3 regions of the Brevibacillus ginsengisoli genome follow, and region 1 is predicted to be linked to each of the others. Evidence: riboswitches for the same ligand, from Rfam matches in the RefSeq annotation. Region 1 holds a riboswitch; each other region holds the start of a gene.
What was found. Region 1 has a riboswitch for cobalamin ahead of ACQCN2_RS06165 (HoxN/HupN/NixA family nickel/cobalt transporter). Riboswitches for the same ligand answer to the same signal wherever they lie in the genome.
Positions count from the first base shown of each region.

Region 2: it holds a riboswitch for cobalamin, as region 1 does, so the genes downstream of both, ACQCN2_RS07705 (energy-coupling factor ABC transporter permease) here and ACQCN2_RS06165 (HoxN/HupN/NixA family nickel/cobalt transporter) in region 1, are expected to answer to the same signal.
Region 3: it holds a riboswitch for cobalamin, as region 1 does, so the genes downstream of both, ACQCN2_RS17200 (prenyltransferase/squalene oxidase repeat-containing protein) here and ACQCN2_RS06165 (HoxN/HupN/NixA family nickel/cobalt transporter) in region 1, are expected to answer to the same signal.

Region 1 is NZ_JBNJQR010000002.1:547,799-555,665, forward strand. Features, by position in the region: gene ACQCN2_RS06140 (cobalt-precorrin-5B (C(1))-methyltransferase) at 1-730, opposite strand, end outside; gene ACQCN2_RS06145 (precorrin-8X methylmutase) at 737-1,384, opposite strand; gene cobK (precorrin-6A reductase) at 1,387-2,163, opposite strand; gene ACQCN2_RS06155 (sirohydrochlorin chelatase) at 2,160-3,197, opposite strand; gene cobJ (precorrin-3B C(17)-methyltransferase) at 3,214-4,839, opposite strand; gene ACQCN2_RS06165 (HoxN/HupN/NixA family nickel/cobalt transporter) at 4,858-5,547, opposite strand; cobalamin riboswitch at 5,687-5,900, opposite strand; gene ACQCN2_RS06170 (histidine phosphatase family protein) at 5,895-6,545, opposite strand; gene ACQCN2_RS06175 (adenosylcobinamide amidohydrolase) at 6,542-7,279, opposite strand; gene cobO (cob(I)yrinic acid a,c-diamide adenosyltransferase) at 7,321-7,863, opposite strand.
Region 2 is NZ_JBNJQR010000003.1:118,151-126,017, reverse strand. Features, by position in the region: gene ACQCN2_RS07730 (cobalt-precorrin-5B (C(1))-methyltransferase) at 1-231, opposite strand, end outside; gene ACQCN2_RS07725 (precorrin-8X methylmutase) at 235-888, opposite strand; gene cobK (precorrin-6A reductase) at 888-1,664, opposite strand; gene ACQCN2_RS07715 (sirohydrochlorin chelatase) at 1,661-2,668, opposite strand; partial or broken gene cobJ (precorrin-3B C(17)-methyltransferase) at 2,692-3,609, opposite strand; cobalamin riboswitch at 3,763-3,942, opposite strand; cobalamin riboswitch at 4,187-4,370, shown strand; gene ACQCN2_RS07705 (energy-coupling factor ABC transporter permease) at 4,502-5,275, shown strand; gene ACQCN2_RS07700 (energy-coupling factor ABC transporter substrate-binding protein) at 5,268-5,579, shown strand; gene cbiQ (cobalt ECF transporter T component CbiQ) at 5,563-6,333, shown strand; gene ACQCN2_RS07690 (energy-coupling factor ABC transporter ATP-binding protein) at 6,345-7,208, shown strand; gene ACQCN2_RS07685 (GNAT family N-acetyltransferase) at 7,553-7,867, shown strand, end outside.
Region 3 is NZ_JBNJQR010000008.1:190,374-198,240, reverse strand. Features, by position in the region: gene yfkAB (radical SAM/CxCxxxxC motif protein YfkAB) at 1-791, opposite strand, end outside; gene ACQCN2_RS17215 (DUF1385 domain-containing protein) at 870-1,508, shown strand; gene ACQCN2_RS17210 (hypothetical protein) at 1,522-1,785, shown strand; gene ACQCN2_RS17205 (hypothetical protein) at 1,908-2,237, opposite strand; cobalamin riboswitch at 2,405-2,597, shown strand; gene ACQCN2_RS17200 (prenyltransferase/squalene oxidase repeat-containing protein) at 2,744-4,072, shown strand; gene ACQCN2_RS17195 (S-layer homology domain-containing protein) at 4,085-6,277, shown strand; gene ACQCN2_RS17190 (prenyltransferase/squalene oxidase repeat-containing protein) at 6,371-7,354, shown strand; gene ACQCN2_RS17185 (DUF4430 domain-containing protein) at 7,464-7,867, shown strand, end outside.

The DNA.
Region 1 (7,867 bases):
AGAAACCGACAAAATCCCCCATCTCGATGAACGCCTCTTCCGGTAATTCCGGATACTGCTCCATGGCAAACTTCTCGCTTCGACCTCCTGTGGAAAGCACAAGATGTCGACATCCCGACTCATAGGCGACATCGATCCCGCGGGCAATGCTCGCCATATAGGCGCTCGTGGAGAACGGAACTACGATACCTCTGGTGCCAAGGATAGAAATGCCCCCAAGAATCCCCAACCGACTATTCAAGGTTTTCTTGGCGATCTCTTCTCCATTTGGCACGGAGATGATGACCTCAAGGCCGCGATCCAGCTCAAACTGTCCGAGCAGGCTCTCGACTTCTTGCAGAATCATCTGACGAGGTACAGGATTAATAGCGGCTTCACCAACAGGAACAGGTAGCCCCGGCTTCGTGACACGTCCAACTCCGATACCACCATCCAGCTTTATCCCAGGTTCATCGCGCCAAGTGACCTTGCTCAAAATTAACGCTCCGTGCGTAGCATCCGGGTCATCTCCGCCGTCTTTGATGACGCCAGCTTCCGCCATTTCTTCGGTATATTCGCACTGAACAATCGTAAACGTCACATCCGTTCCAATCGGGATGCGAATGCACGACGATTCCTGATACTCCTGTAAAATAAGCGCCGTTAGAGCTGCCTTGGTTGCTGCCGCAGCACATGCTCCGGTCGTATAGCCGTGACGTAATTCCCGTTTATTCTCAGGTACTGGCTGCATGGCTTATCACAGCTTTTCTGCCAGAAGAGAGAGTGCATTTACAGTAGAAACCGCGACTGGACTTCCACCTTTTCGTCCAATATTGGTGATAAACGGAATATCCAGTTTGGCCAGTTCTTCTTTGGATTCAGCGGCCGAGACGAATCCCACGGGAACCCCGATGATGAGTCCTGGCTTGGCTTCGCCCTCTTTTACCAGACGAATCAGTTCCAACAAAGCTGTCGGAGCGTTCCCTATGGCAAAAATTCCACCCTCGGCTTCCTTGATCGCCTTGCGCATGGAGACAATCGCACGTGTAATGCCAAGCTGTTTGGCTTCCTTGATCACGTCTTCGTCCGAAATATAGACGCGAACATCTCCTCCGAATTTATCGATGCGCGGCTTGTTGATGCCTGCCTGCACCATCTGAACGTCCGCGACAATCAGCTTCCCTGCTCGTATCGCTTCAACGCCTGCGCGAATGGCATCTGGGTGAAACACGAGACTTCTTCCCAGCTCAAAGTCAGCCGAAGTATGAATGGCTCGCAGGACAACGGGGAGCTGTTCATCTGTAAAAGGATGCTCACCTAGCTCTTCCTTGATCATCTCAAAGCTTTTGGCCTCGATTTCTTGCGGTTGGATGGTTAACGGTTGAAATTCTGTACGAAAATCCATGGTTAGTTTCCTCCTCTTAAGAACTTGTTTAATTGTTGGATGACTCCGGTATATTCTGAAAATTGACTGCCATATTCAATCGTTGGTCGGTCAATGACGATTACTTCGATACCCATTTCCAGAGCGGCTTCCACCTTTTCATCGAACGCTCCCGCTTTGCCCGTTTCCTTGGTTACCATCACGGTTACTTCGTACTGGGCGTACAAAGCTTTATTCAGTTCCTTGGAAAAGGGGCCTTGAATAGCCACGATCTGTTTTTGCGGTACGCCGAGCTCTTCGCATTTTTGCAAGTTATCCACACGTGGAAGCATGCGGATGATCATCGTGGTGTCAGGCTGTCCGAGAAGTCTCTCGGCAAAAATTTTCAATGTTTTGCTGCCTGTCGTAAGCATGATGACGCCCTTTTTCTCGGCCGCAAGCTCGGCCGCCTCCTTATAGCCTTCCACCACGGTAATGAGATTGTGATCGGGGAATTTAGCGTTCTCCCGTTCATATCGAATGTACGGAATTCCCGTAGCCTTAGCGGCAGACAACGCATTCTTGTGCGCTTCCTCGGCAAAGGGATGGCTGGCGTCCACTATCGCCTGAAAGCCTTCTTCCTGAATCAGCTCGATCAGGTCAGCTTCCGTCAAACGACCGATTCGGACAGGGAGACCTGTCTCTTCCATGCTGTTGGCGGCACTCTCGGTAACCACTGTTGTAAGCAACGAGTAGCCTGCTTTCTTGACTTGAAGTGCCAATTCTCTCGCATCGCTCGTCCCTGCCAAGAAGAGAATCATCGGGTTCCCCCCTGCGGCACCTTCACGTTCGGTTGATGGGTGTGGTCATGTGCGTGACTGTGACCGTGACGATGATCATGGTCGTGATGATGCGCATGTCCATTTTCTTGGTCATGAAGGTGCCCGTGATCGTGGTGATGATCGTGTTCATGTTCGTGAGCATGCCCGTGATGGTGATCGTGGTCGTGGTCGTGATCATGGTGGTGATGATGATGGTGGTGGTGCTCCATTGCCTCGATCCGGTAGACGCACAAATCGCAGCTCATTTTGACCTCACCGTCGAACGCTTCCTTCACTCGTTCCAACACAACCTGTTGCAAATAGCGATGAGCACCAAAATAATGTCCGAGTACAAAACCAATCTCAGAGTATTGTTGCCCTAAACGTTGGGTGAAGGTCTGCAAGCGTTTCATCAACACACCTGTAAAGAGGAGATAAGGCAGAATCACCACTTGTTTCGCACCCAATCGGATACAACGGTCAATTCCTTCCTCAACCGTTGGAGAAGTTACTCCCATAAACGCTGTCTCGACGATTGTGGACTTGTGCTTTTCCCAGAAGAGTCGTGACATTTTGTAAATATCACTGTTAGCATCAATATCACTGCTTCCCCTGCCGACAAGCAGAACGGCCGTTTGTTGATCAACATGAAGCGCATCATGTTTTCCACTATGTACAGCCTCCTGAAATCTTTCACCCAACAGCTCAACCATATTGGGATGAATACCCACTGGCTTCCCGTAAGTGAACGTAACGTGAGGGTAAAGCTCCTTCATCTCGTCAATCTCATGCGGGATATGCAGTTTGGCGTGGCCAGCGGCAAAGAGCATTAACGGAATGACGACGATGCGAGTAGCCCCTTTTTGAATGCAGGTCTGAAGCCCTTGCGTGACTGTCGGCTGTTCAAACTCCAAGAAACACGTCTCAATAATCGGAACATCGATTTGTGGCGCTAACGTATCAATGAACTGAATGACTTCCTGATTGCCCTCTGGGTCTTTACTTCCATGACCGACAAATAGTATCGCTTCCATCTGTTCGCCTCCTTATTTAGTCTCCGCAAGCCGCTTCCTCGAGGAGTACTTTTTGCTCTTGATAGACGTAACCTTCTACATTCCCTTTACGTTTGAAATATTTGTGGAATCGCTCATTCGGGAACGCTTCTTGTTTAAAGCGGGACACGATCCGTTCAACCACTGAGACGATTTGATCTGGATCAATTCCTTCCTCCACCATCGTGCCAGCGTATGCGTTGCGCCCAACGTTTTTGGCTCCGAGGAAAAGATCAAATTTGCCTCTTCGAAATACAAGCCCAATATCTTCGTTGACCGCGTTATAACAAGTCATCCCGCAGCCGTTTATGCCGATTCTTAATTCTTTGGGAACCTCTAGTCCACCGACCACCCTGTGAAGCTCTTCGGCGTAAGGCATTCCTTCTGTCTTCTCTCCGTTGCAGAAGTCGCAGGCTTTGATTGTCACTACATCACCGATTGGCATCGTGATAAGTCCTGCTTCATTCATTCGAGTGACAATCGCTTGCGGTTCAGTTGTCGGCACGCGAAGAACGATTGTATGGTGCGGCGTATATTCGATTTCTCCCTTTTCCCCGGCTACATCAGCAATGGCGAGCAGTTGTGCGGTGGTGAACTTCTTATTCACCACACCCGGACTGATCGCGAACTCAAAAATGGCCTCCATCGGATAAGGGGATTGAAAACGGTTTGTTGAAGCTGATTTGGCGCCCACTTGTGTCGTCGGCGAAACCATCTGCAAGGCTTGCACGGCCCAATCGTAAGGAGACAGTGTGTTGCGTTCTTCCCCTTCACTTTCATCCAATGCACCTTCAGTCGCCGCCAAGGACCAAGGCTCATTTTCCTTTCGCAAGCGCTGGTGAAGAAGCAACGGTTGCTCGTCAGCGGATAATGTGTACTTTCGTTTGTAGCCACGAGGGGTAATCATTTTCCCGTCATAGACAAAGGTGGAAGTGTTGCCCACGATGACGGTTGAGAGCATTCCGATCTCGCAATCCAGCATGTGTTCCAATGTAGTCAACTCCACCTTTTGTCTGTCGCGATAGGCGCTTTTGACAATACCGACAGGCGTATCGGGTGAGCGGTACTTGCTGATTAGTTTCTGAGCTTCTTCGATTTGTCTGGTTCGACGTCCACTTTTGGGATTGTAAAGGGCTATGACGAAATCGGATTGGGCCGCTGCATCAATCCGATTGGCAATCAGCTCCCAAGGGGTCAAATGGTCGCTTAAACTGATCGTGCAGGCGTCATGCATCGTAGGCGCGCCGAGTAAAGCGGCGCAAGAATTAATCGCCGAGATTCCTGGAACGACTTCAACCTCGACGCCATCCTCTGATCTCCAGCCCTTTTCCACGAGAACCTCATAAATTAATCCCGCCATGCCGTAGACACCTGCGTCACCACTAGAGATGACAGCTACCTTATGACCTAATTCCGCTTGTTTCACGGCTTCTCTCGCGCGCGTCACTTCCTCTGTCATGCCCGTACTGACGATTTGCTGATGGGTTACCAGCTCCTGAATCAATTCCACATAGGTTGTGTATCCAATAATCATGTCGCTTTCTTGGATCGCTTCACGAGCGCGTTTGGTGATATGTTCATCACTGCCTGGACCAAACCCGATAACCAACAATTTTCCTCTCATATGTCTCCACCTTTCTGATTAAACCCCTTGGATAATCGTAATTCCTAAAACCACACTGTACGCTCCCGTGATACAGCCAAGGAGCAAATAAGCCCATTGTCGAGCTTTCAGGTTAATAAAGCCCCATGATGCCACATAGGTCACCATGAAGGTTGCGACCAACAAACCAACGGTAAAGAACATCAACTGCATACAAGCCGTCCCAAAATTGTTCAGTCCGACGCTAGAGGAAATCAACATGACCTGCGTTGGTGTTTCTGCCCCGATTCCGTGAAGAATTCCGATACAGAAAGCACCGATGACTCCCCATTTCTGGAGGTTGGGCTTCATTTCAGATTTAGTAAACATGCGGCTGATTAATCGATATCCCATCTCGAAACGACTTTGATGCTGGTAGTCTTTGCGTTGGCGAATCAAGGTGAACAGCATGAATCCACCGAGAACCACCAAACTAATTCCAACTAACCGCTCCAAGACTACCAGCACCGATTCTGGAAGATGTGAACCGAAGAAAATAGCCAGCAACCCGATCACCATCACGATGGAACCATGTCCAAGCGCGTACGTGATTCCCATGCGCAGTTGTTTCTTGCGCTGCTGTTCTGCTCCCACCATGTCAACAATTGCGGCAATATGATCGGAATCCATCCCATGACGAAATCCCATTAACACGGCATAAATCGTTACTGAAAGTACATCAATAAACATGAGAGTCCTCCTCGAAAGAAATAAAAAAAGGGCAATTCCAACCGATTCAGTGTGGTTAGAATTGCCCCAAACTTCCCGTCTAAGCGTATGGAAGAATTGCGCAAACGTTCTAACACCCCCCTATATCCTCGTAGGTTGTCATGTGTTATGGACGTAGGCAGGTCTCCTGGCTTATGGGATCCATCAGAACACCTTCCCAGGGATTTACCCCAGTGGCTCTATCGTTCCAATATTGCTTGCGTCATCAGCAAGCTCCCATCACAGTGGCGGGACCGCGCCGGATTTGCACCGGACTTCCCTTTTAAGCTGTGGAATCATTCGATTCTTTCAGCACCTAATTCCGTGTTTTATGAAGTTGTCAAAAGTTGAATCTCTCGTTTATTTATCCATAACTCGACGAATCCGGCATTATGTAGAATTCCTGCATCCTGGCCGAACATTCTCGACAGACGCTTGATGATGCTGCCATGGGTTACGATCAGAATGTGTCCATCCAGATTCGTTTGATTGGATGTCTCTAGAATCCGTTGCAGTCCTCTGGTAATGCGAAGACTGATTTCATCGATGGATTCGAATGGAGGGCGGCTAAGCTCGCTCCTTTGTTGGATGTTCGTTTGTTGACGCTCAATCTGAAAGCTATGAAGGATTTCTTCGAAGTCGTCGATCTGGTACAGCTGTTGAATCTCGTGGACTGTCATTCCTTCCAAGCTCCCAAATGACCGCTCTCGCCAATCAGCACCCTCGATCAACGGGACGTGCAAAAGCTCCTGGCAAATCAAGGCTGATTCCTTTGCCCTCCTCAGCGGACTCGTAATAATTTGCGAGATGGAATAGGGAGCTGCATCAATGAATTTTTGTGCCGTTTCCCTTACCTGGACTCTTCCCAGATCATTCAGAGGGATATCCTGCGTTCCTTGTACTCGCTTCTCTTTGTTCCAATCGGTCTCTCCGTGCCTCATGAGGATTACGCGAATCATCTGGTCATCTCGTCTGTTCACCAGCCATCCATCCTTTGTTCATACATTCCCTCATTTTGAGTTGATACGGCTTCATAAACGGATTGATAAACGAGCCGACCAATCGCATTGCCTAGTGTTGTCGCGGTTCCCGCAAAAGCGTGCTGCCCTGAATAGAGTTCACTTTGACTAGCCGCCAAGACGATCGCATCACTGGTTGTCCCTGTAGCAATCCCTCCATAGCGGTCCGCAATCTGCAACTCTTGTAAAGCCGCGCATTTGGCTTCCGTTGCCGTCATCAATCCATTCAGCATGGCGGAGGGTGTCAAGTTCCCGTCAATCATCACAAAAATATTAATCGTTCCCATCTGATAAGCCGGAAATGTTGGTCTCATTTGACCTGCGCGAGCACTGTTCCCTGTTCCCGCTGTCGCACAAGTCAAGATGCGAAACTGATCCCCTATTTCAGCAAAAAATGCTGCATGTGTCAGCTTCGCCGCAGTTAACAAGCCAACCGAGCTCTCCACTGGATAGCCCCACTTGATGATTTGGCGGCTCATCATTTCTTCAGGAGCTTCACAGTGATAATCCAGTGGAACACTGCCATTGATGAAGTGGGTAGCGTACTCTGTTCCTCCACGCCAGAGAGCGCTGCTTACCGTGAGAAGCGGCTGTTTACTGTAAAGCAACAGATGATCGCCCTTGTAACTGCAAACAAGCTCTGGCCAAATCTCTTGCTGAAAGGATGTTTGTAAGTCTCGAAAAGGCTGCGTCATGCTTCACATCCCCCTTCCTGCCTAAAAGCACGCTGGGCTCATCAGAATTCAATCCCCCGAACGGCAGGAATGCCTTCATCGTAATAATGCTTAATTGGTTTCATCTCCGTTACCAGATCCGCTAACTCAATCACTGCTGGATGTGCGCTGCGACCTGTTATCACCAGATGCAGATTTTTGGGGCGTGTGCGAATCATCTCCACCACATCGTCAAGCGGAAGCACGTCACTTATCGGAAATCGTTCAATAGCCAGCGCGTTATTCAACTCGTCCAGAATGATCACGTCGTATTCACCGCTGGACACCTTTTCACGCGTAAGCTTCCACGCTTGTTGGAGCGCATCCCGATGCTCCTGCGGTGTTTTTGTCCAGGTAAACCCTACGCCAGTCTGGATCATTTCAACACCGAGTCGTTCCAGAGTGTTTTTCTCACCATAGGATCGTTCCGGCGATTTAATGAACTGGATCATTAACACCCGCAGCCCTTGCCCAACCGCCCGCAAGACCAATCCCAAGGAAGCTGTGGTTTTTCCTTTTCCATCACCCGTATACACAAGGCACAAGCCCGGTTGGTTGCGTACCATCGTC
Region 2 (7,867 bases), on a different contig from region 1:
ATCGCCGCCATCCTTGATCGTGCCTGCCGTTACTTGCTGTTCCTGGCACTCACAGGAGGTGATGGTAAAGGTTGCATATTTTCCAACCGGCAGAAAAATCGTTGCATCCGCTTGTGATTCCCCTGTAATCAGGGCGGTTAACGCTGCTTTAGTAGCGGCTGTTGCACACGCTCCGGTCGTATAGCCCTGACGAAGCGCTTTTTCTCCCCGTTCGTTCGCATTCTCTGTCATGGCCTACACCTTGTCCGCGTCCGCCATGATCGAAATAGCATTTAATGCGGCGACGGCGACAGTACTTCCGCCTTTCCGGCCTACATTGGTAATATATGGAACATCCAGCTGCATCAGCTCGGCTTTCGATTCCGCGGCAGAGACGAACCCAACCGGAAAACCGATGATCAACCCGGGCTTGGCTTCCCCTTCTTTGATCAGCCGGATAAGCTCCAGCAGCGCGGTCGGAGCGTTCCCGATGGCAAAAATTCCGCCCTCCGCTTCCTTGACCGCTTTTCTCATCGCGATGATGGACCTTGTCAATTGCAGGCGCTCCGCTTCTTTGGCCACTTCAGGATCCGATATGTAGCTAAGCACCTCGCATCCATATTTAGCCAATCGGGGTTTACTGATGCCCACCTGCACCATTTGAGTATCCGCGACGATTTTCTTCCCCGCGCGAATCGCTTGAATCCCTGCCTGGACAGCATCAGGATGGAAGCGAATGCTTTTCCCCAATTCAAAATCGGCCGAAGAGTGAATCACACGTTGGACAATTGGATACTGCTGTGCGTTGTAGGAATGCTCACCAATCTCCGCGTTAATCAATTCAAAGCTGAGACCTTCAATTTGCTTTGGCTGGATGGTTTCCGGCGTAAACTGAGTCTTAAAATCAATCATGACTCATCTTCCTCTCGTATACGTTGTAAATGCTTAATCACATCCTCGTACTGGCTATACACGGTACCGTACGTGATGGAAGGACGTCTGATCATAATCGTTTCGATACCGAGCTCGATGGCTGCTGCCACTTTTTCGTCAACTGACCCGGCTTGTCCACTTTCTTTGGTGATCATCAGGGTGACCCCAAATTGCTGATAGATCGCCTTGTTCAGCTCCTTGGAAAATGGCCCTTGGATCGCAATGATATTCTCCTGCGCAAAGCCGAGTTTCTCACAAACCAGCAGGCTTTCCATTCGCGGCAGAATTCGTGTGAGCACTCGAATGTCCGGTTGATTGTTCAGCTTTTCGGCGAACAGCGGGAGTGTTTTGCTTCCGGTTGTCAGCAGGATGACTCCCTTCTTCTGTGTGGCTAGTTCTGCGGCTTCCCGATAACTTTCCACCGGAATAAGGGATGAATGGATAAACTCAAGCTTTGGCCGCTCGTACCTCAGATAGGGCACCTGACAGTTAGCAGTGGCTTGTATGGCGTTCAGACTCGCTTCCTCCGCAAAGGGATGGCTGGCATCTACCACTGCCGTAATTCCTTGCTTCTGAATCATCTCCGTAAAAGCTTCCGCAGACATTCTGCCTACATGCACCCGTACCCCTATGCGTTCGATTTCTCTGGCTGTCCGCTCATTGACGACAGTGGCGGTCACCTTCATCCCCTGCTCCTTGATTAGTCGGGCAAGGATTCTCGCATCACTTGTTCCGGCTAGTAAAAGAATCATTTGTCGCTCGCCGCCACTTGCACCGGATGATGCTCTCGGTGGCAAGCATGATCGTGGCCGTGATGACCATGATGACAATCATGTTCTCCCTGACCGTGGTGATCATGGCAGCAAACATGTTTCCCATGACCATGATGGCCATGATCGCAGGCATGATGCTCTTCACCATGATGGTGGTCGTGATGGTGATGATGGCCGATGAGTTCCCCCGCCTCCATCCGGTACTGGCAGGTATCACAATTCATTCGGACCTTATCCTGCAAGGCTTCCTCTATCCTATCCAACAGAGTGGTAACCAGCCGTTTATGGAGTCCCAAATATCCGGCCAGCTGGAATTCACAGTGCGGATAAGCGCTCCGAAAATCGTCCATCATTTTCTCCAATCGCTTGATCAGGATACCCGTAAACAAAAAGTAGGGAAGAATGATCACCTTTTTGGCGCCAAGCTTGATTAAACGATCCACTCCTTCCGCCATAAGCGGGTCTGTTACCCCGATAAAGGCTGGCTCCAAGAGCTTGTAGCCCAACCTTTCCCATAACAGGCGTGAAATCTTGTACAAGTCACTGTTGGCATCTGGATCGCTTCCGCCTCTGCCAAGCAGCAGCACAGCCGTTTGTGGATCAGGCGACAACGGTTCTTCGCCGATCTCCTCCAGCCGTTCTCTGCAAATTTCCAGTATCTCGGGATGAATTCCAATCGGTCTGCCATAAGTAAAATGGAGCTGGGGATATCTTTTTTTGGCCTCATCAATGGCGGCAGGGATATGTATTTTCGAGTGTCCGGCCTGAAGAAGCATAATCGGAATAACGACGATCTGCTCGGCTCCTTGCCGTACACACGCGTCGATGCCCATCTGGATGTCAGGCGTTACGAACTCCAAAAAGCACGTCTCTACCAGCAAGTCGGGATCTAACGATGGCTTCAGATACTCGATAAACTGTAGAACCCGCTCATTTCCTTCCGGGTCTCGGCTACCATGGGCAACCATTAACAGCGCTTTCACTCTTATTCCTCCCCGTCAAGCTTTCTCTTCGTTTGATAATCCTCCGCTTTTTGCAAGGCTTCGAGCGCGATAGTATAGGTCGGGTCGCTAGCATTACCCGCTTTCCCTTGGTGAAGGGCCCATGGCTCGTTTTCATGCCGCAATCGTTCATGTTTTTTTAATCGTTGTTCGCTTTCCACAAGCGAGTATTTATTTTGATAGCCTCTTGGCGTGATCAGTTTATTCGCGCTCACAAAGGTGGAAGAATTACCGATAATCACAGTGGTTAACATCCCAATCTCATGGTTGAGCATATCGCCCAGGGTGGTTATCGTGATGTCCTGCTGCTCCCGATAGGCGTTTTTCACCAGGCCAACCGGCGTGTCCGGCGATTTGGTACGCAGCAGAATTTTCTGCGCCTCTTCAATCTGTGCGGTTCTGCGTCCACTTTTCGGATTGTACAGGGCAATCACAAAATCAGCATATGCCGCCGCTTCCAACCGTCTGGAGATCACTTCCCAGGGTGTCAGGTGATCACTTAAACTGATCGTGCAAGCGTCGTGCATCAATGGTGCTCCCAAGAGCGACGCACTTGATTGGATGGCAGAAACACCGGGAATGATCTCCACTTGCACGTCTTCATCCTCATCCCCTGACCAACCCTGTTCGATCAATATCTCGTAAGTAAGTCCGGCCATTCCGTATACACCGGCATCACCACTGGAGATAACCGCTACTTTTTTTCCGAGTCGGGCAAGCCTGACTGCCTCCTGCACCCTCGTGACCTCTTCGGACATGCCATTGCTGACCACTTCCTGGGTAGTAATCAGCTCCTCGATCAGCGCGACGTAGGTTTTATAGCCAATGATGCAGTCGCTTTCCTGTATCGCTTCCCTCGCCCTTTCCGTCAAATGCTTAATGCTTCCCGGTCCACATCCAATTACGAGCAACTTGCCGCCCATCAACAACGCCACCCTCCAATAATTTTTCGCCTCTTGACATTTACTGGTAACGAATAAAAAAATCCCTAGCCTTCAAAGGGGCTAAGGATTTGTTCGAGCATAGGAAATCCAAATAAATTGGATGGTATACTACCCATTCTTCCCTCCGAAGAACTAGATAAGAAGTTAAAAGCAGGTTTCCTGGCTCATGCTTCACCCTACTCTCGTCCCTTCCCGGTTTCCCAGTGGGTCAGTACGATTTCGTCAGCAATTACAGTAGCGGGGGCTGCATCGGCTTTTAACCGATTTCCCTTTTAACTCAGCGACCTGAGCACTTTCAACAATTCTCATATTCACTTTTTCCATTCATTTTCCAGGCAATCTCTTGCCGTTGCTCTCAGTTAACCTCAGAAATCCCTGAGAAACAAGTGGACAAATATTGAATTTCTTTACTTGTATCAAAAATGTTGATCCATAAAACATTTTAACTATCGAATATTGAAACTTTTGTGAATCGCACCAATCACCTAATAATATTCACACTTTATGCAATGGACATACCCCTCGGCAAGGGCTATACTGAGGGCGCAAAGAAAAATTACATAGAGCGTAAACAGGTGTTGATGTAGACATCAACATAATAGGGAAGCCGGTTTAATTCCGGCACGGTTCCCGCCACTGTAAATAGAGAGCTCCCTGCATATGTCACTGTCAATGGAGATGGGAAGACGCAGGGAACGATGACTATGAGTCAGGATACCTGCCTGTTTATCCAGCACCAAACCTACGGGATTATAGGTTGTGTCATTGTGCTTTAAGTCCAATTGGCTTTTAACGCTAGGCATTCTAACCCCCCAACGGTTTAGAATGCCTTTTTGCTTATGGAAATCAATCTTTTTAGGAGCTGAACGCGATGAAACGCAAATGGCAAGAATCACTTACAGCTTTGACAGTTTTCGCGCTAACCGGATACTTCTGGATCAATTCTTATGAAACCGCCTATGCCATGCATATATCCGAAGGGTTTTTGCCGCTCAAGTGGGTGATCGTGTGGTGGGCTGTGTATATTCCGTTTCTCATTTTAGGTGTTAGGGCCGTCCGCAAGCGTGTCGAAGAAGCACCGGAAACCAAAATGCTGCTGGGTCTCTCTGCCGCATTTACCTTTGTTCTGTCAGCGCTGAAGCTTCCCTCCGTTACCGGAAGCAGCTCTCATGCTACCGGAACCGGACTGGGTACAGCCTTGTTTGGACCTTTAACCATGAGCCTTGTCGGATTTATCGTCCTTTTATTTCAGGCCTTGCTTCTCGCCCATGGCGGTCTCACTACGCTTGGGGCCAATGCTTTTTCTATGGCTGTTGCCGGACCGATGATCGCTTATGCCATCCTTTGCCTAGCCAAAAAACTTGGAATCTCCTATCGTGTCTCGATCTTTCTGGCTGCTTTTCTCGGAAATATCACCACCTATCTGGTTACCTCGTTTCAATTGGCCCTTGCCTTTCCGGCTGAAACGGGTGGTGTTCTGGCTTCTTTCGCCAAGTTTGCTGGCATTTTCATGATCACCCAGGTGCCGCTTGCCGCCAGTGAAGGCTTGCTCACCGTGGTGGTCATTAACCTTCTATTGAAATACAACCTGCAGGAATTATCGCTCTTGAAATTACCGATCGGAGTGAAAACCAAACATGAATAAGAACTGGATTCTACTCGTTGCCGTTGTCTGTCTGATCGTCATACCGTTCATGTTTCAATCGCATTCAGAATTCTCGGGAACGGATGGACAAGCCACAGAAGTCATTCAGTCCCTGGCGCCTGGTTACCAACCATGGGTCAAGAATATTTGGACGCCTCCAGGCAGTGAAGTGGAAAGTCTGCTGTTCGCTCTGCAAGCAGCGATTGGTGCTGGAGCCCTAGGCTATTTTATCGGAGTGTCCAGAACCAAAAAGCTCTTAAAGATGGACGCCGAGGAGCACAAGAAATATGTTTCTAATCGATAAATATTCCTATACCAATCGGCTGCGGTCGATTCATCCGCTGGAGAAAGCTCTGCTCTCCCTGTCGATGCTCATCATTTCCATGTTCGCCCGGGAAGCTTCCATTAGTATTATGGTTTTTCTGATCGCAAGCATTATCATCCTGTTGGCTAAAATCCCCTGGAGGTTTTATCTGAAACTCTTATGTCTGCCGCTGGCTTTCATCCTGACGGGTCTTGTCACCGTCATTTTTCAGGTAACTACCCAAGCTTCACCTGTGGACGGGGCGATTGGAAGCTGGCAGTTTGCAGGTCTTACGATTTATACGCTCCCCGCAAGTCTGAAAGCGGCATACCAGCTTTTTTTCGTGGCTACAAGCAGTGTCAGCTGTCTGTTCCTGCTCATCTTAACCACACCCTTGGCTGACATTCTTTATCTTTTGAAGAGACTGCATGTATCACCTGTGCTTCTGGAAATTATCGCTTTTTCTTATCGCTTTGTGTTTATTCTGTTCGACACATCACGGATTATTTATCAATCGCAAGCTTCCCGACTTGGCTATTCGACTTTTCGTCAGGGAATCCATTCCTTGGGAGGATTAAGCTTTTCACTCTTTATGAAAAGTATGCAAAAAGCGACAAAAATGCATGAAGCCATCGAGTCACGCGGGGGATACGGCGATTTTACGGCTGGGGAGATCGGCTATGTTTTCTCCGTCAGAAACTGGTTCATGATTTTTGGATTATTGTTTCTCTTAATCTTTCTATATGTAAGGTAAGGAGGATTCCCATGATGGATCCGATTATTTCCACACAAAATATCACCTATTACTATGGGGATCATACCAACGCCTTGAAGGGAGTTACCCTCTCGCTCGCCAAAGGAAGGAAGATTGCTGTTCTTGGCAACAACGGCGCGGGTAAATCCACCTTATTCATGCATCTTAACGGCATTCTCAAGCCAACATCTGGCACTGTATACTTCAAGGGGAAACCCGTCGAATACTCGAAAAAAAGCTTGCAACAGTTGAGAAAAAGCATTGGTCTGGTCTTTCAAAATCCGGATGAACAATTATTTTCTCCCACCGTCTATGATGATGTCGCCTATGGTCCCAAAAATCTGGGTCTCTCCCAGGAAACTGTCGCAGAAGCTGTTCACTGGGCTTTGGAACAAACCGGCACACTGGCAATGCGAGAAAAGGCAATCCACTCGCTCAGTCTTGGCGAAAAAAAACGGGTCGCCATCGCCGGCGTACTAGCCATGAATCCGGAGATTATTATCTTGGATGAACCAACTGCCGGACTGGATGCCGCCTATTCCCGTAAGCTCATTCAATTGCTAGATGAACTCCATCAAAGCGGCAAAACACTTGTCCTATCCACGCATGATATCAATCTCGCCTACGAATGGGCGGAAGAACTGGTGATCATGTGTGACGGAAAAGTAATTGCAGTAGGCTCCCCCAAGCAGGTTCTAGAGCGTCAGGAAATTCTGCAAGCCTGTAAACTGGAGAAACCCTTGCTCATGGAAATATACGAGCATCTGGTAAAGCACGGGTATGTTCCGTCGCAAGAGGAGCTTCCCAGACGAAAAGAAGAGCTCCTGGAGCTGCTTACGCCCTGCCAGCCTGCGAAAGATCGAGTGTTACGATAATCGTCTTCCACTCAAATATTCTACCGCCCATTGAGATTGGAGGAATCCAATCTTTTTTTATTGGTTATGTTAAATTGCATTGTTAATATTTGACGATTTCGAACATTTGTTCTATAGTTAGGTTAACATCTTGGTCTGGAGTTGATTAACCTTTGAATCTAAAGCAATTAAAGAAACTCGCTGATGCTTTGGACGATAGTATCTGCAACATAACTTGGCTTAGTTCCGATATGTTGACAGCAAGGAGTATGAAAATACTACGCTGAACAAATAGGAGAATACTTCGATATAAATGTTTAAATTAATCTGTGGTTTGAAAAACTTTTACCTTAATGAGGTGTAAAATGGAAATCGTGATGTTGCGTGACGTAATCGATGATGACCTGTCGATTTTTTTTGAACAGCAAATGGACACGACCGCCAATTTCATGGCCGCCTTTACTGCAAAGGACCCCTCGGATAATGTCGCTTTTAAGGCACATTGGGTGAAAATTTTAAACAATGAGACGATTATTAAAAAGACGGTAATTTATTGTGGAAAAGTGGCAGGACATGTCCTAAGCTTTGAACAGTTCGGTGAACGGGAAGTCAGCTACTGGATCGGGCGAGAATACTGGGGGAAAGGTTTAGCGAGTGAGGCACTCTCTCAATTTCTGGAT
Region 3 (7,867 bases), on a different contig from region 1:
TTGCATGCGTAGAAGGGGAGCGTTCCAAACAACATCCAAAGCTCTTCATCGCGTACGTCCAGCATATGATGAACAGCCGTACGAAGCTCATCCAGTGACAACAGCTTCATATCACGGGCAAAATCACTGGCGTACATCGGATGAACCTCATGACGTTTGCATCCCAGCTCGCGAATTAAATCATGGATCTCCTTCAGGTGCTTGTGCGTTCGGATGTTGATCATGGTTTCCGCGGAGACAAATACGCCCGCTTCCACTAACTTTCGTGTATTCTCTAACATATTGCCAAAAAGAGTTTCCGCCTGTTTTAATGAAACTGTTTGCTGAGCTTTCGCGTAGACTATATTGTAGAACTCTTCAGCATTTCGCCAGTTCATGGAGATGTGCATCACGTCTATGTATGGAAGAACTTCCTCATATCGCGAAAATGGCATGGTCATATTCGAATTGATCTGTGTGCGAAGGCCGCGTTCACTCGCATAGCGAAGAAGAGGAGCGATTGCCTCTTTCACGGTACGTTCACTAAACATCGGCTCGCCGCCTGTTATACTGATGGTGAGCAGGTCACGTGCTTCATCCAACCTTTTCAACAACAGATCCATCGGCAGAGCTAGACCGTCCTGAAAGCTAAGTGTATCACCCACAGCGCAATGCTCACACCGCAGATTGCACTGGTTGGTTACGGTAAATTCAATACTGGTTAGCTTATATTGTGGAGGCTTAGCCTTAAATAGTGGTTCCCATGGGTCATAGGAAGGTGTTAACGGAGTAGTTGGAACGAGACGAATCATAGGGGAAAACCTCCTTAAACATGCAAATAATACCTAACCATTATAGCGGGGAAAACGGAGAAGGAGAATGAATTTTTTATGATAGCAGGAATCTCTTTTGGCCGTGGTGTATTTTTTCACAATCGAAAAGTATTGGCTTGTGCAGAAGTTAAACGCGGCGTGATTCATGTCTGGGCTGAACCGATCACGTTTCGAACGCTTTGGAAAATGTGGATGCGAATCCTGTTTTCGATTCCCTGGTATTATCAGCTGTTTCATCTTTTGCTCTTGGCGGGGATTTGGTGGTATGACTTCAATCCACTGTGGCTTGTCGTTTATGGAGCAGGATTTCATTTTGTTTTTCCGAAGCAATTGAAGCAGTTTCATGGTGCGGAGCATAAGGTGTTCAGTTATTCTGGAGAGAAAAACATGGAGGCATTGCTCGAAATTCAGCAGGCATCTATTGTAAACGCAGGCTGTTCAACCAATTACGTCACGTACTTTTTTGTCAGTTGTCTCTTGACTTGCTGGTTCCATTCATTGGTGCTCACAGTCGGGATTGGAATTCTCAGTATGCTGGCAGGAATGATCGGGGAAAAATATGCTCGGCGGTATATGAAACCACTCTTTGCTCTTTCTGGATGGTTGCAGCAATATGTGACAACGAAAGAGCCAGATCGAATTCACCTAGAAACGGCAATCCGCTCGTATCGATTGTTCCAGCATTATCAAACGTAAGGGATCGATTCTGATGGGTGCGAATAAGTATAGTTACCTGATGATTGCCCTGGTTGGATTGGGGCTGTTGTTTCAAGTGTATGGGGTCGCGTTTGATTTTATTAACGAGCGCGGACGGGGGATGCTGCTGGGGAAGCTGTCCACATTGTCCCTGGGGTTCTTTGTCCTTGTGTTGGGGGTGTGGCTCTATCGGGAGAAACGGGATTTCATCTCAGGTATCTTCCTGGTCGCCTGTACGACAGGTTTTGTTTCGCTTGTGGTAAAAGTCTTCATCTAGCCATTCAAATATAAAGCTTCTAAACGAAGTCCTCGTAAAGAAAACACCGATGATTCAGCAAACGCTGTTCATCGGTGTTTCTACTTTATTCCGTCTCTTTTGTATGGTTTCCCTTGTGTTCCTTATTTCTCTTTTGAAGTCGCCATGAATGGGTTCGTTGCCGAGAATGTGCTGAAGGAAGATTTAAGTAAATCCTGTACATTCTTTTGAAAGTTGATTTGAAGTTCACGCGTTTCTTTCACGAAGGCTTCAAGCTTATCAATGTTGGCTTTGCGAACTTCTTCGGACTGAGTAATCAGGTCTTTGGCTTGCGATTGTGCTTGCTCTTGCAGGAAGCTGACGAAACCAGCTGTTGTCAGGGCGGTGTTGAAGATTGTTTCATTAGCAGCTTGGAAAACTTGGAAGGTTGCTTGCAGCAATTGTTCTTGTGCCTGTTGATTCGTTTGGCTCATTACAAATACCTCCTAGGTTCATCTGCCATACATGTGAACTGGACAGATAGTTATTAATTGCTCCTATGTGTAATTTACACCTATATGGCATATGCTGTCAATTGCATTTTCTAACATATTTTTCTTGTCCTCACTAGCTAGGTGTGATAGCATTTTGATTGGTAATTACATAATGTTTTTGTTTTGGTGACGACTTTTTGTCGTTGAAAAGGGAAAGTGGTGCAATTCCACTACAGCCCCCGCTACTGTAATCACAGACGTCTCTGATCAGAATCTAGGCCACTGAATTCAAATTCGGGAAGGCAAGATCAGAGGCATTGACGTGTAAGTCAGGAGACCTGCCAAAATGAGCAAGCTTACTTTTGCGGTGCGGACAGAAGGGCTAGCGTTATTCTCCTATTCATACAATCCAGTGGAATGAGAGTGTAATCGTTCGCTAAATATCCCTCTACCCATCGCGTGGTAGGGGGATTTATTTTATTTTTTATTAGAGAGGGGAACGTTACATGTTCGCAAGTGTTCAGTCATGGAGACAACGTTGGACGTGGGGTTTAATCATTACTTTGCTTTTCGCGAGTGTATTGCAGGTTCAACCAGCGAAAGCAGCATCTGGTTTAGAGAAAAACGTGCTTGACGGATTGAAAAAAACAGTCAAATTCTATGCCAAAAGCAATCATAAATATGAATTCGGAGGCTTTGACTGGGAGCTAATCGGTCTGGCTGCGGCAGGAGAGAAACTTGAAACGCGGAAATGGCAGGACAAGAACAATAAAACGGCCATCGACTACTGGGCAAGCGCAATCAAAGACAAGAAAGAACCTGGAGTGATTGCACAAATTGCGATTGGTCTGATGAAAAATGGATATGATCCTACCAATTTTAATGGAGATAATCTGTTGAAGCGCATTGCTAATTCGCAAGACGAGAACGGCAAAATGGGGGATGATCAATATACGATCTACAACCAAGTACTCTCCATTATCGCGCTTGAAATGTACGGATATCCGTATGACCGCGAAAAGGCAACACAATATTTGTTGAAACGTTATGACAAGTTTGAAGGGCTTGACAATATCGCCTTCACGTTAAACGCACTGCCGTTCCTTGAGGATCAACCTGGCGTAAAAGAATTGAAAAAATCAATCGTGCAGAAATTGACCAAAGAGCAGCAGGCTGATGGGTCATTTATCGCTTGGGGCAATGAAAGTGTAGATACGACCATTCAAGTGTTGATTGGCTTGACTTCTACTGGAACTGACGTGATTGGTTCTCCGTGGGATAAGAGCGTAAAATATGTTCTGGCTGATCAGACAGGTGATGGCGGCTTCCAAAGCCCATATTCAAACGGCAAATCAGATACGATGACAACAGAGAACGCCTTGATCGCTTTGGCCACTGTCAATGAAGGAGATTCCTTGTTCCAAACGTTGACCGACAAAGAAAAAGCTTCACTGAAGGCTTATATCTCAGCCGTTGATCTGTCCGAACAGATAAAAGTATACGATGGCCTCAAAAACTATTTAGCTGGCAAAGATGTGAAGCAAGTAGGCAATACCTTCAGCATCAGCGGAAAAGAACTGATGGTTCGAGTAAACGTTGAAGATGCGATCAAACAAGACAAACCACTTGCCATCTTGATCAAAGCGATGAAAGGTTCCCAGGTTGTCGATACAGCTGTGGTAGAATCCACTTCCGCAACAGCCCAACAAATGGCCGCTAGTCTGAAACTGGACAGCAGTGGTACGTATAACGTCGAAATTAATTACTGGTATGGCTTATCCGATAAACCCGAAGTAGCGAAAGAGAGTACCGTGTTTGTTGTTTCGGTGAAGTAGGAGTGAACGGGAATGAAGAATAAATGGCTATTGTGGCTGACGTGCGCGCTTCTTTTCTTCTCTGGGTGGACATCTTACGCAGGTGCAGGCTTGGCTCTAGAGTCAGAATCCTCCATTCAGGTTGCCGTACATAATGAGAAGCTTACCATTACGGGAAAAACTGACCTACATGACCCACTTTGGGTTCCGTTAATGGTTCAGGATGCGGCTGGACAAATACTTTACTTTCAAGATGTATCCGGAGCGGGTAAACCGTTCGAGATTGAAGTGGAGATTCCTTCTTGGGCGGCATACGGAACAGCCGAGGCCGTTCTCTATTCAACAGTGATCGCTCGTGATCGCTTCTCCATTGAGAAAAATCAGGGTGGAAAAAGTAAAATGAACGTTTCCGTTCGCATAGCAGCAGCGGGTGGAGACGAGATTCTCAAGTGGAAAACCTTTTCGGTAAGTAAGCAGTCTTCCGTCTACAATCTTTTGCGGGTAGCGGCCGAGGAAAATGGGTTCGATTACGAGGTTCGAGATCCGGAAAATGATGGTGAGCAGGTCTACTTGATTGGCATTGACGGCTTGAAGGAGTTTGACAAAGGCCCTGGCTCCGGCTGGGTTTACAAGGTAAATGGGACAGCGCCGCCAACCTCCATGGATCGCTGTATTTTGCAGCCAGGCGATAAGGTTGAGTTTTTATATACGACTGACCTTGGTGTATCCGAAAATGCCGGATCAGGAAATTCCAGCATAGGCAGTTCGTATGAGGTGGATTCCTCTCAGAATGTAAGCTCGGCTATCAGCCAATTGGAGTTAGCCGAAGACGTGAACAGCATTGTCTCAATCACGAAAAAACTGCTTTGGGATCTGTCCGATTACTCCATCGAGAAGCAGAAAACATATGTGGCGGACGTCGGCGTCTTTTTGCAAGCGGCTTATGAGCATGCCGCCAAGCTCCAAGTGAAAAAGAGCGAAGTGACCAAGCCGCTTGATCCAGATTATCAAGAACTCACAGGGCTCAAGGTAAAGGAAGCGCTACAAGAACAGGATGAACTCAAGCAGAAACTCGAGGAGCTGTTAGAGGACTCCACCTTGTATAAGTCATTGCTTCAACAACTGAAGCCGGTTCTCTTGGTGCCGTATCCGACGAACTCCGCATCGCAAGTCATGAAGCTGTATGTTGATCGTGACGCGCGAGATAGAATACGCGACGCTCACGCGAGTATCGCCATGGTGAAGGGCGATCTGCGGGCAAATCTTCAATTGCGTCCAGAAGAGCCATCGAGCAAAGAAACCATGTGGTTCAGCGTCAGATCCTATAGCGATCAGGAACAAACGGCCCAATTTGATGAGTGGCAAAAAGCAACGAATACCGAGCTAGCTCCATTAACGGGAAGTTACCGTGTAGAAGCGTCACATCCAGACACAGCTTCAATTGAACTAAAATTGCCGATTACAGGTGCTTTGGATGACACGGGATGGCCGACACTGTTTCAACGTGATCAGACGAATAAGCAGTGGACTCCTGTTATCAAGAAGCTGCATTATACGAAACAACGCATCATGACGCCACTTAAGTTCGGGACGGATCTTGTGGTCGTCAATGAAACCCATGAGTTTGAAGACGTGCATTCACTGGATAACACCAAAAACAACGTTCAAGAAGCGATCGCCGCTCTCTATGGTTGGGGAATTGTCCAAGGCACCTCAACAGACAATTTTGGCGTGAACCAGCCGTTGACGCGTGCAGAGTTCTTCGCCATGTTGAAACGGATGACAGAATCTCGAATGCCTTCGGATGAGGAAAAAGCAACTTCGTCCCTTGTAAATAGCCAAACGGCGCCAGTCTTTCAGGATGTTCCTGCGAACAGCTGGTATGCGCCTGTGGTCAAATACGCTGTACAAAAGGGTTGGGCCTCCGGGCGTGGCAAGCAGCTGTTTGCTCCACAAGCGCCAATGACACGCTCAGAAGTAGCGGTTTTGCTTACTCGACTGTATGAGACGGACACTCATTCGGAAGATCTGAAGGCAGAGATGATGAAGGATGAGCGGGAGATTCCTACTTGGGCGTCACACGGTGTGAGAGTGGCTGCCGCTCATCAATGGCTGACGAGTGATGCAAATGGGAACATCCGGGCGAATGCAAACATTACACGCGGGGAAGCTGCTTATGCTGTCTATCAATATTATTTAACGAAATATCTCGGGGATGACAAGTAGGTGATAACCGCCTACTTTTTTCCCGTTTTATCAACGAGTAACCACCCTGTAGCATTAAGGAGGATAAAAATGAAATCTGAAAGGATGATATCGATGAAATTTAAACGAATCGCAACGGCATGTTTGAGTTTACTTCTTTTCTGGGGTTTTACGCTAAATTCCGCATTCGCGGCAACTGCCTCGCAGGTAGATCAAGCGGTAAGCAAGACCATTACGCATACACATAACGCATATGCCACCAAAGGTCTCTCATCCATCGATGATTGGACGGTTATTGGACTCGCGGTGTCCGGAGAACAAATGATGAGCGGCAAATGGGGAGGCAGCAACTTCAAAGCTGAGCTAATCAAACGAGCGAAGCAATTGGACCCTCGGAAGACAACAGATTATGCCCGGTTTGTTTTGACCGTTATTGCGGCAGGGTATGACCCGAATAATTTTGCGGGGATGAATTTGGTTGCCACCTTGAAGAAATCACAACTGGCGAACGGCAAATTCGCAGACAGTACGACAGGTCAAGGACAAAGCTTGATTAACGCACATATTTGGAGCATTATCGCCCTTTATGCGGCTGGCGAGCCGATCCCTAAAGCCAAACTGGCGAAATCCTGGTTGGTCTCCAAGCAATTGCCAGATGGAAGTTTTCACTTTATGACCGGCATGAAGCAAGGGAGCATCGATATGACGGCAATGGGGCTATTGGCTTATCACGCTTTGGGAATGACCAAAAATGAACAACCCGTAGCCAAAGCGCTTGGATTCCTTAAAGGTGCTCAAGGGATTGATGGGGGCTTTGCCGAGGGTGGTGTATCCAGCGTAGAATCAGACGCGAATGTCGTTTCAGCACTCATCGCGTATCAAGAAGATCCATACCATTGGACCAAAGGCTCACGGAACCTTGTAGATCACATGCTTAGCTTCCAGAAGGCTGATGGTTCCTTCAGCCATACCAAAAATGGCTTTAGCAATAACATTGCCACGGCACAAGCCTTGCTGGGCTTATCTGATCTCAAGCGGAAAGGTACGTATCTTAATATACTTCACCAGAACGCGGTGAATCACAAGCTCGTCCACTAACGATTCAGAATGTCGAGGGTTTGTTCGTAAATCAGAAAGTATATACGTTTCTGATTTACATAAGAGGCTTAGGCAATCGCCGAGTCCTCTAATTGAAGAGGTGAAAGAGATGCGAAAAAAAGAATGGCTTCTGTTAATTCTCGCTGTATTCGTCATTGCGGGTGCGGCATTTGGGTTATATACATATAGAACGGCCCAGGGAGGAAAGGCTCCATCAAGCGCAACTCCTACAACGAATCAGGCAGAAGCTTCACAAGGAGCACAAGCTAAGGAAGAATTGCCAGCAGGAACTCCTTCGGTAAAACTATGGGTGACTCGTGATTTTGGCGCGACGGTTCTATTCAACCAACAAGTGGCCTGGCATGAGGGAGATACCGTGATGGATCTCTTGAAGAAAAATATAACCAATGTAGAAACAGCCTACAATGGCGGGTTTGTACAATCGATTAACGGAATGGCCTCTCAGTATCGGGTAGGGGATGCGAACTCCAAGAAAGTGGATTGGTTTTTTTC